DNA from 2 places in the Mesorhizobium sp. M0019 genome. Region 2 is predicted to be linked to the other one. Evidence: riboswitches for the same ligand, from Rfam matches in the RefSeq annotation. Region 2 holds a riboswitch; the other holds the start of a gene.

Region 1 (5,324 bases), on a different contig from region 2:
GGGCGCCGCGGCGTTCGATGGCCAGGCGCGGATTATATTAGACTTATCTGATATGACGGCGCAAGCGCAGCTGCGACCCTCTGAACGACCAGCGTAGCAGCTGCCGGAGAGCTTCAAAGCGGCGGCTACCGCCTCACTGCCCTCCTCGTCTCGACGAAAGAGTTCGTTCGAATGATGCTTTTCCGTGGCTTTGCTCGCAAGTTTTCGTCAGCCAGCACAGGGCCTCCTCTTACGCTCGCTGGTCGTCAAGGCCCAGCGGCCACTAGCTGACAGTCCCCCCGCAGCCAAGCCGCTGGGCCCCTCGACGTGGGGAACGAGCATTGGAGACGATGTCGCGCTTTCCGTTACAGCCCGAAGGCGGGTGACAGATGACCGCGTCAGCCTCTCCACCCCGAGCTACGATTTCACGCATTCGATCAGGCACAGCTCTCTCGGGCTAGCGCGCCAAGCATGAGTTAGCTCCCGAATGAGCAGGTGCCGCCCAGTTCAGCTTCGGCCCTTGCGCGCGCAAAGTATTGGGCGAGATCGATCGGCAGTCCGGCCGGCAAATTGGGGCAGCGATGGCGAGAATGAATGCCAAGAACTTCCCTTCGGTGCCGCTTCGTCGATCTGTTTGCCGAGAAGACGCGTGCGCTGCGTGCCGCCCCATACCGCAGAGAACTCACTTCAGGTCACACACACACGACGCCACCGAGATCCTGCATCACTTTTCTACTCCGACGCCGCCACGTCACCAAGATCAGTCGCGAGCGTGATCGCGGCTATCAAATCGGGATCGCGCGCCGGAGCGCTCTATGAGTGAGCCCCGAACGGCGCGCTGCTCCTCGAGCAATCCGGCTCGACGTAAGGCGGGCCATCCGTGCCGGCCTCGTGACTAAGAGACGGGCGAATGGCGGTTCCTGGACTCACCTTTTTGTCTGAAGTCGCTTCCTTGAGCCGGTGGCGGAGTTCTTGCTTGATCGACTTCAGCCCCGTTTTAGAATCGGTTTTCGGAAAATTTGTCTGGTGGCATCAGTTTTCATGGGATAGGATCATTTTTCATAGGCTTTGGCCGAACTAAATCAAAATTCGATGGAAGGATTCGCTTTTCATGCCTGCGATCCAACAGCACCAATTTTCAGGTCCTGTTACCGTTTTTCAGGAAATCCGCCTTCCTGAAACGGCGACCCCGGCCGGGTACAGCGCCCTGATCGGAGCCTACAGGCTCGCCGTGCCCTTGCCCCGTAGGTTGTTCGCCACTGGCGAGCATCATCGCATTACCGAACGGGATGGCTGGCGGATCATGACCCCCCGCCATGCCCCAAATCCTACCCTCGAAGGCCACCTGACCTTTGCGCTCAAGTACGAGGGACTGGACCTTGCCGTCCTCAAGCGGCTGTTCCAAGTGACCGGTCCCGCGCCGATCGAGGCGCTGGTCCGTGAAAGCCCGACCGGCAGTTATGCCCGCCGCATCTGGTTTTTATATGAATGGCTGAGGGGCGCGCGTATCGATCTGCCGGACGTGGAGGCCGGGCGATACATTCCGGTTGTCGATCCCGAGCTGCAGTGGCCGGGACCCGACAAGACCGCTTCGCGCTACCGCGTAAGGGACAATCTCCCCGGCACGCGTGAGTTCTGCCCTCTGGTGTTCCGCACCAAGATTCTCGAAAAATTCATCGGCCTTGAACTACCGCGGCGCGCGGAGGCAATCGTAGCGGACGTGCCGCGCGACCTCCTTGCTCGGACCGCCGCCTTTCTTTTGCTCAAAGACTCGCGATCAAGCTATGCGATCGAGGGCGAGCACCCGCCGCAAGATCGCATCCAGCGCTGGGGCCGCGCCATCGGCGAAGCCGGCCGCTGGCCGATCGATCGCGATGAGCTGCTGCGTCTGCAAAGAATTGTACTTGGCGACGCCCGTTTCGTAAGACTTGGCTTCCGAAAAGAAGGAGGTTTCGTCGGCGAGCATGACCGAGACAACGGCACGCCCTTGCCCGATCACATCGGCGCTCGGCCCGAGGACCTGCCGCGGCTAATCGATGGAATGGCAGCGTTCGATCAGGGCCCCGCGCAAAAGCTTGATGCAGTCGTAGCCGCCGCAATCCTCGCCTTCGGCTTTGTCTACATTCACCCGTTCGAGGACGGAAACGGCCGCATTCACCGCTACCTAATCCACCACGTTCTTGCCATGCGCGGCTTCAATCCGCCGGGAGTGGTCTTTCCAGTCTCGGCCGCGATCCTGGACCAGATCAACGAGTACAGGGGCGTGCTCGAGAGCTATTCGCAGCGCCTTCTGCCGTTGGTGGAATGGGAACCGACGCCGCAATTCAACGTCCGGGTGCTGAATGACACCGGTGATTTCTACCGGTTCTTCGATGCAACCCCGCACGCCGAATTCCTCTATGCCTGCGTTCAGCGGACGATCGAACGGGACCTTCCCGAGGAAACCGCATTTCTGCAGCGCTACGATCAGTTCCGGCAGCAGGTGGACGCCTTTATCGACATGCCCGAGCGGCTGAGCGATCTGCTCTTCCGTTTTCTTCACCAGAATGATGGACAGCTATCGAACCGCGCGCGCGAAAAGGAATTCGCCGCGCTGACCAGTGACGAGGCAGGAAGAATCGAGGCGATCTATGCGCAAACCTTTGGTGCCCATTGAAGGTGTGATCATCAGGATCGATTTTTAGTCCGACGGTTTGCGTTTCCCTTGTCCCTGCCTTCATCTCCGACGCTTGACTTGTCGCCGAGACATGCACGATTTTTTCCGCACGGTCTGACCGGCCGCCGATCAGCCGCGGCCACAACGCGCTTGACAAACCGGAGCCGTCCCGTCCAACCTCACGCATTCACCAGGGGAGTCCCGGCAAGGGGCTGAGATACTGCTGGCATTCGCGGCGCAGTGACCCGTTGAACCTGATCCAGTTCATACTGGCGTAGGGACGGTGCAAGCGCTTTGCGGGAGTTTACGCCCGAGGTCCTGTTTCGGCAGGTCGCTAGAAGCGTCTTTTCATCCTTCCGGCACAGAACTGGGTCTCCAATGCAACGAGCAAAGGAGCCTCAAGATGAATGCCCTCACCCCCGCCGTCTCGACGGGACCGCTGCCTGCCTCACGCAAAATCCACAAATCCGGTACCATCCACCCGCAGCTCAGGGTGGCGATGCGCGAAATCTCCGTCCATCCGGCAGCCGGCGAGCCGCCCGTCACCGTCTACGATCCGTCAGGCCCCTATACCGACCCGACTGTCGAAACCAGCATCGAAAACGGCCTTGCCCGGCTTCGCCACGAATGGATCATGTTGCGCGGCGATGTCGAAGCCTATGACGGCCGCCATGTCCGGCCCGAAGACAATGGATTTGTCACGGGCGAACGCCTAACGACGGAGTTTCCAGTCCGTAACCGGCCGCTGAGGGCCAAGTCAGGCAAGGCCGTGACTCAGCTTACCTATGCGCGCGCCGGCATCATCACGCCAGAAATGGAGTTCGTCGCCATCCGCGAGAACCTTGGTCGCGAGATCCTGCACGGCAAGCTTGAGCGCGACGGCGAGGCTTTCGGCGCGGCGATCCCCGACTTCGTCACGCCGGAGTTCGTGCGCGACGAGGTGGCGCGCGGGCGGGCAATCATTCCCGCCAACATTAACCACCCAGAGAGCGAGCCGATGATCATCGGCCGCAATTTCCTGGTCAAGATCAATGCCAATATCGGCAACTCCGCTGTCACCTCCTCGATGGCCGAAGAGGTCGAAAAGATGGTCTGGGCGATCCGCTGGGGCGCCGATACGGTGATGGACCTGTCGACCGGCCGCAACATCCACAACATCCGCGACTGGATCGTGCGCAACTCGCCGGTGCCGATCGGCACGGTGCCGCTTTACCAGGCGCTCGAAAAGGTCGGCGGCATCGCCGAGGACCTGACCTGGGAGGTGTACCGCGACACGCTGATCGAACAGGCCGAACAGGGCGTCGACTATTTCACCATCCATGCCGGCGTGCGGCTGCATTACATCCCGCTGACCGTTGACCGGGTCACGGGTATCGTCTCGCGCGGCGGCTCGATCATGGCAAAATGGTGCCTGCACCATCACCGGGAAAGCTTCCTCTACGAGCACTTCCCGGAGATCTGCGACATCTGCCGCGCCTATGACGTCTCCTTCTCGCTCGGCGACGGCCTTCGTCCCGGCTCGATCGCCGATGCCAACGATGCGGCGCAATTCGCCGAGCTGGAAACGCTTGGCGAGCTGACGAAGATCGCCTGGGCGAAGGATTGCCAGGTGATGATCGAGGGGCCCGGTCACGTGCCGATGCACAAGATCAAGCAGAACATGGACAAGCAGCTCGCCGTCTGTGGCGAAGCGCCGTTCTATACGCTTGGACCGCTGACCACCGACATCGCACCGGGCTACGACCACATCACCTCCGGCATCGGTGCTGCCATGATCGGCTGGTTCGGCACCGCCATGCTCTGCTACGTCACGCCGAAGGAACATCTCGGGCTTCCCGATCGCAACGACGTCAAGACCGGCGTGATCACCTACAAGATCGCGGCGCATGCCGCCGACCTGGCGAAGGGACACCCGGCGGCGAAGATCCGCGACGACGCGCTGTCGCGGGCCAGATTCGAGTTCCGCTGGGAGGACCAGTTCAACCTGTCGCTCGATCCCGAAACAGCGCGGTCCTTCCACGATCAGACCTTGCCCAAGGAGGCGCACAAGCTGGCGCATTTCTGCTCGATGTGCGGACCGAAATTCTGTTCCATGCGCATTTCCCACGACATTCGTGCCGAAGCGCAGAAGGAGGGCATGGCGGCGATGGCGGCGAAGTACCGCGAGGGCGGCGACCTCTACGTGCCGGCGGACGAGACCGGCGCACCGCTTTCGCCACAGGCGCATGAGCCATCATGAAGGTGCTGGTCAAAGGGGCCGGCGTTGCCGGCCTCACCGCCGCCTTCGAGCTCGCCGCAGGCGGCGCGGCGGTCACCGTTGCCGAGACAAGGCACAGCCTTGGCGGCAATGCGTCATGGTTCGCCGGTGGCATGCTGGCGCCCTGGTGCGAGCGTGAAAGCGCCGAGCAGCCGGTGCTGGATCTCGGACGCAACGCCGCAGACTGGTGGGATGCGGCGACGCCTGACCAGGTGACACGGGCAGGAACACTGGTCGTGGCCGCGCCGCGCGATGCGGGCGAGCTCGACCGGTTCGCCCGCCGCACGTCGGGCCATCGGTGGGTCGATGAAGATGAAATTGCGCTCCTGGAGCCCGACTTAGCCGGCCGCTTCCGCCGCGGATTGCTCTTCCCCGATGAGGGCCATCTCGATCCGCGCCAGGCGATGTCAGCACTTCATGACAAGCTCGTAG
Region 2 (5,324 bases):
GCCAATGTCTCCTGCGGGTCGACGGCTTCGCGCTTCTGGTCGAGCGTGGCGATCTCCAGATTTGTGCCGAGCCGCACCGTGCCCGCGTCCGGCTTCAATTCGCCGGTCAGCATCTTCAACAGCGTCGTCTTGCCGGCGCCGTTCGGCCCGACCAGACCGACGCGATCGCCGCGCTGGATGCGGGTCGAGAATCCCTTGACCACGGTCAGATCGCCAAAGCTCTTCTCGATGTTCTTGGCTTCGATCACCAGTTTGCCGGATTCGGCGGCGTCGCTGGCTGTCATCGTCGCCGCACCCTCGGCGCCGCGGTGGCCGCGAAAGCGCTGGCGCATGGTCTGCAACTCACCGAGCCGGCGCATGTTGCGCTTGCGCCGCGCTGTCACGCCATAGCGCAGCCAGTGCTCCTCACGCACGATCTGGCGGCCGAGCTTGTGCTGCTCGCGCTCTTCCTCCTCCAGCACCGTGTCGCGCCATTCCTCGAAATAGGCAAAGCCCTTGTCGAGACGGCGAGTCTGGCCGCGGTCGAGCCAGATTGTGGCGCGCGACACGCGTTCGAGAAAACGGCGGTCATGCGAGATGACGACCAGTGCCGAGGAGGTGCGGGCAAGCTCCTCCTCCAGCCATTCGATGACCGAAAGGTCAAGATGATTGGTCGGCTCATCGAGGAGGAGAATGTCGGGCTCCGGCGCCATGACGCGGGCGAGGGCGGCGCGCCGCGCCTCGCCGCCGGAGAGATCGTTCGGCCGTTCCTCGCCGGTCAGGCCGAGATGCTCCATCAGATAGGTGGCGCGGTAGGGATCGTCGGCCGGCCCGAGCCCCGCCTCGACATAGGCGCGGACAGTCGCAAAGCCGTCCATGTCGGGCATTTGCGGCAAGTAGCGCACGGTCGCCGAAGGCTGGCGGAAGACTTCGCCGTCCTGCGGTTCGATCAGCCCGGCGGCGATCTTGAGGAGCGTCGACTTGCCAGAGCCGTTGCGGCCGACCAGGGCGATCTTGTCGCCAGCAGAGGCCGTCAGGGCGGCACCGTCGAGCAGCGGCGTGCCGCCAAAGGTCAGCTTTATCCCGTCGAGATTGAGAAGCGGCGGCGCCATGTCGGCTTTCTGGGCTCAGCTTTCCGGAAGAGGATAGGGATGTGCGAGCAGCAGCGCGCGGCCGCTGGCCAGCGCGATTTCCAACCGGCCCCTGACCTCGTTGGAAATGGTCAGCGACGAGCCGAACGCAACCTCGACATGGTCGAGCGGCCATTTGGCGCCGGTGACTGTCAGGCCGGCGAGATCCGAAAAGCCGAGCACCGAAAACAGCGTGCCGTCGGCATAGTCGAAGCCAGTCTTTCCCGGCAGCAAGGGAATGCCTTCCTGTGCGCCGCTGGTCAAAAGCACTTCCGTCCCGCCTTCCGCCAGCCGGATGCTTAGCGCCAGATGCAGGAAGATGTGGTCGGTACGTTTGCCGCCGAAGGCGCCTGCGAGCACAAGGCTGGTCGCACCGCGTTCGAGTGCGGCGGCGATAGCGAGTTCACCGTCGGTCTTGTCCTTTTCAGCGGGAAACACCTGCCGTGGCACGGCGGCCAGATCTTCCGGCAAATCGGCAGGCACCGAATCGAAATCGCCGACCCAGAGTTCCGGCCTCAGGCCCAGCATACGGGCATGGCCGATGCCGGCGTCGGCAGCGATGACACGCGAGCCTTCGACCTGGCGGTCGAGCAGCGGCGTGCGGATGAGATCGCCGCCAAGCAGGATGGTGAATGTGCTCATATCTCGTGGCCCTTACCAGCCCTGCCCCGGAAACGGAAGATGAAACGGCAGACGAAACGGAAGGCTGGGCTTTGGATGCCCGGCAAACTTCCGCTTGCGCAGCACTTCGGCCGGGCCTATGTGTCGCAACGCTCTAACGGGGTGCCGGACGCGATTTTCGCTGACCGGCTGAGAGGCAAGACTGCCAACCCGCTGAACCTGATCCGGTTTGTACCGGCGGAGGGATTAGACGTTTCGGACAGCCCGACGCCTCAATTCCTTTCAACGCGAACGAAGGAGGCGCCGATGCGCAGTTTTTTCCACTCTCTTGTCTCAATTGTCCTGCTTGCGGCATCCGCGCTCGCCTTGCCAGGGCAGGCATCGGCACAGGATAGACTGACGGTCTATACCTATGAAAGCTTCACCGCCGATTGGGGTCCGGGACCGGCGGTGAAGAAGGCCTTCGAGGCCGAATGCAGTTGCGTCGTCGAATTCGTCTCGGTCGCCGACGGCGTGGCGCTGCTCAACCGTGTGAAGCTGGAAGGCGCCGCGACCAAGGCCGATATCGTACTTGGCCTCGATACCAATTTGACGGCGGATGCCAAGGCAACCGGCCTGTTTTCGCCGCATGGCGCAATATCGGACGTCAGTGTGCCGGGCGGCTGGAGCGACGATATTTTCGTGCCGTTCGACTATGGCTATTTCGCCGTCGTCTACGATACCGAAAAACTGAAGAGCCCGCCGAAGAGCCTCAGGGAATTGGTCGAGGGCGATGCCGGAGAGAAGATCGTCATCCAGGATCCGCGCACCTCGACGCCGGGCCTTGGCCTGCTGCTGTGGGTCAAGTCGGTCTATGGCGACAAGGCGCCGGAAGCCTGGGCCAAACTCAAGGCGAAGGTGCTGACGGTAACGCCGGGCTGGAGCGAGGCCTACGGCCTGTTCACCAAGGGCGAGGCGCCGATGGTGCTGTCCTACACCACCTCGCCGGCCTACCACATGGTCGCCGAAAACACCGAGCGCTACCAGGCGGCGTCCTTCGAGGAGGGCGAATATCTGCAGATCGAGGTTGCGGGGATCACCACCAAGGGTGCGAAGAACCCGCTGGCAGAAAAGTTCATTGCCTTCATGACCGGACCGAAATTCCAGGATGTCATTCCCGAAACCAACTGGATGTTCCCGGCCGGCAAAACCGACAAGCCGCTCAACCCGGCGTTCGACAAGCTGGTCAAGCCGACCAAGACCTTGCTGTTCAGCCCGGAAGACGTCGCGGCCAACCGCAAGGCCTGGGTCGATGAGTGGCTTGCGGCGATGAGCAAGTAGGGCTCAAGCCTCGTCGGATGTTTACGCCAAGCCACCCCCCTCTGGCCTGCCGGCCATCTCCCCCTCAAGGGGGGAGATCGGCAGCTTTGTCGCCTCTCCTCGTCCTGCCACTTGTGAGATTGGCGAAGGCGGCTGAGTGCGCAATCTCCCCCCTTGAGGGGGAGATGGCCGGCAGGCCAGAGAGGGGTGGGCTCGGCCATTGTCAGGTATTTCCTTCGATCAACGCCTGTCTCGGGTAGCGCGACATGCGTACGCGTCATCCGGCCGATCCCCGCGTCACCGCCGGCATCGTCGCGCTCGCTGCCATCGCGCTGCTTATCGGCGGAGCATTCGCCGGGCTCCTCGTCGAAGCTACGCGCGACCTGTCCGGCGCCGCTTCCGCCTTCGATTCCTATCTCCTGCGTGTTGCCCGCTTCACGCTCTGGCAGGCTCTGTTGTCGACCCTGCTCTCCGTCGCACCGGCGCTGTTCGTCGCGCGCGCCCTGTCGCGGCATCCGCGTTTTTTCGGGCGAGGCTTCATCCTCCAGCTTTTCGCCGTGCCGCTGGCGCTGCCGGCCATTGTTGCCGCACTCGGTGTCTTGGCACTCTATGGCCGCGCCGGGTATTTCGCCGGCACGCTCGGCGCGATTGGCGGGCAGAGCTGGCCCGGCATCTATGGCCTGTCGGGCATTCTCGTCGCCCACGTCTTCTTCAACCTGCCGCTGGCGACGCGGCTGTTCCTGGAAGCGCTGCAGACCGTGCCGGCCGACCAATGGCGGCTGGCGAGCCAGCTTGGCATGGGGGCTGCGCCGGCCTTCCGGCTGATCGAATGGCCGCCGCTGCGTGCGGCCCTGCCGGGCGTTGCCGGGCTCGTTTTCATGCTGTGCATCACCTCCTTCACCATCGTGCTTACGCTCGGCGGCGGACCCAGAGCGACGACGCTGGAGGTTGCCATCTACCAGGCGCTGCGTTTCGACTTCGACCCGGCGCGGGCTGTGACGCTGACCCTGCTGCAGATTGCCCTGACCTTCGTCGTCGTGCTGGCCTTGACGCGGCTCGGCGCCAATATGGTCGGGGATGCCAATCTGCCGGTGGCGCCGCGCCGGTATTTTTCAGCCGGTGCGGCCGAGACCGTGCTGAACGCATTGGCGATCGGGCTCGCACTGCTGTTTGTCGCCGGGCCGATGGCGGCCACGTTGGCAGCCGGGCTTGGCGCCGATCTCGGCCGCCTGGCCGGCGAGAGCGCGGTGCGGCAAGCGACGGCGACCAGTGCCGTGCTCTCCCTCCTATCGGCGCTGCTCTCTGTGGCGTTGTCGCTGTCGCTGGTCGTGGCGCGCCGGGCGCTGGCGCTCACCCGGCGGCAGGGCCGGCGGACACTGCTCGAACATCTGGCCGACACCGGTGCGGGGTTCGTCCTGGTGGTGCCGCCCATCGTCATCGGCGCCGGCTGGTTCCTGCTCTTGCGCACCGTCGGCGATGTCTTTGCGATCGCCCCTGTCATGGTCGTTACGGTCAATGCGGTGATGGCGATGCCGTTCGCCATCCGCGCCATTCGCCCTGCCTATGACGCGGCGAGCGAACGCCACGAACGGCTCTGCGCACAGCTTGGTATCTTGGGCTGGAACCGGTTGCGGCTGGTCGACTGGCCGTCGCTGCGGCGGCCGCTCGCCACCGGCTTCGCGTTCGCCATGGCGCTGTCGCTCGGCGATCTCGGCGTCATTGCGCTATTCGGCAGCGATTCCGTGCAGACCTTGCCCTATCTGCTGCTGGCGCGCATGGGCAGTTACCGCACCGATGATGCGGCCGGCCTGGCGCTGCTGCTCGGCCTTGTCTGCCTGGCGCTGGTGTTGGCCGCAGACTGGCTGGGAAGGAGGGAGAAATCATGATGCCGATCAGCCCGGAACGGTCCATTTCCGTCGAAAAAGGCGCGGCCGTGCGGCTCGATAATGTCTCGTTCAGCTATGGTGAAACGCCGCTTATATTCGATGTCGATTTCCCGGCGTCGGAAATCACCGCCATCATGGGGCCGAGCGGTTCGGGAAAGTCGACGCTGCTCAATCTGGTGGCCGGCTTCGAGACGCCGCGGTCGGGCCGCGTGCTGATCGGCGGCGCCGACGTCAGCACTGCGCCGCCATCAGCGCGGCCGGTATCGATGGTGTTCCAGGAAAACAACCTGTTTGCCCATCTGTCCCTCGAGCAGAATGTCGGGCTCGGCCGCTCGCCTTCGCTCAGGCTGAGCGACGCTGACCGCGCCGCAATCGCCGCAGCGCTGAAGCGCGTCGGCCTTGCCGGCAA

Evidence for each region. A riboswitch is a leader RNA that binds a small molecule or an ion and turns the genes downstream of it on or off. The one in region 2 is predicted to bind thiamine pyrophosphate.
Region 1: it holds a riboswitch for thiamine pyrophosphate, as region 2 does, so the genes downstream of both, thiC (phosphomethylpyrimidine synthase ThiC) here and thiB (thiamine ABC transporter substrate binding subunit) in region 2, are expected to answer to the same signal.

The regions. Positions count from the first base shown of each region.
Region 1 covers NZ_JAMYVK010000011.1:87,318-92,641, reverse strand. Annotated here, with positions in the region: gene NKK47_RS11025 (Fic family protein) at 1,091-2,635, shown strand; TPP riboswitch at 2,818-2,934, shown strand; gene thiC (phosphomethylpyrimidine synthase ThiC) at 3,039-4,874, shown strand; gene thiO (glycine oxidase ThiO) at 4,871-5,324, shown strand, end outside.
Region 2 covers NZ_JAMYVK010000001.1:239,210-244,533, forward strand. Annotated here, with positions in the region: gene NKK47_RS01150 (ABC-F family ATP-binding cassette domain-containing protein) at 1-1,091, opposite strand, end outside; gene NKK47_RS01155 (thiamine diphosphokinase) at 1,107-1,751, opposite strand; TPP riboswitch at 1,879-1,993, shown strand; gene thiB (thiamine ABC transporter substrate binding subunit) at 2,037-3,050, shown strand; gene thiP (thiamine/thiamine pyrophosphate ABC transporter permease) at 3,296-4,915, shown strand; gene thiQ (thiamine ABC transporter ATP-binding protein) at 4,912-5,324, shown strand, end outside.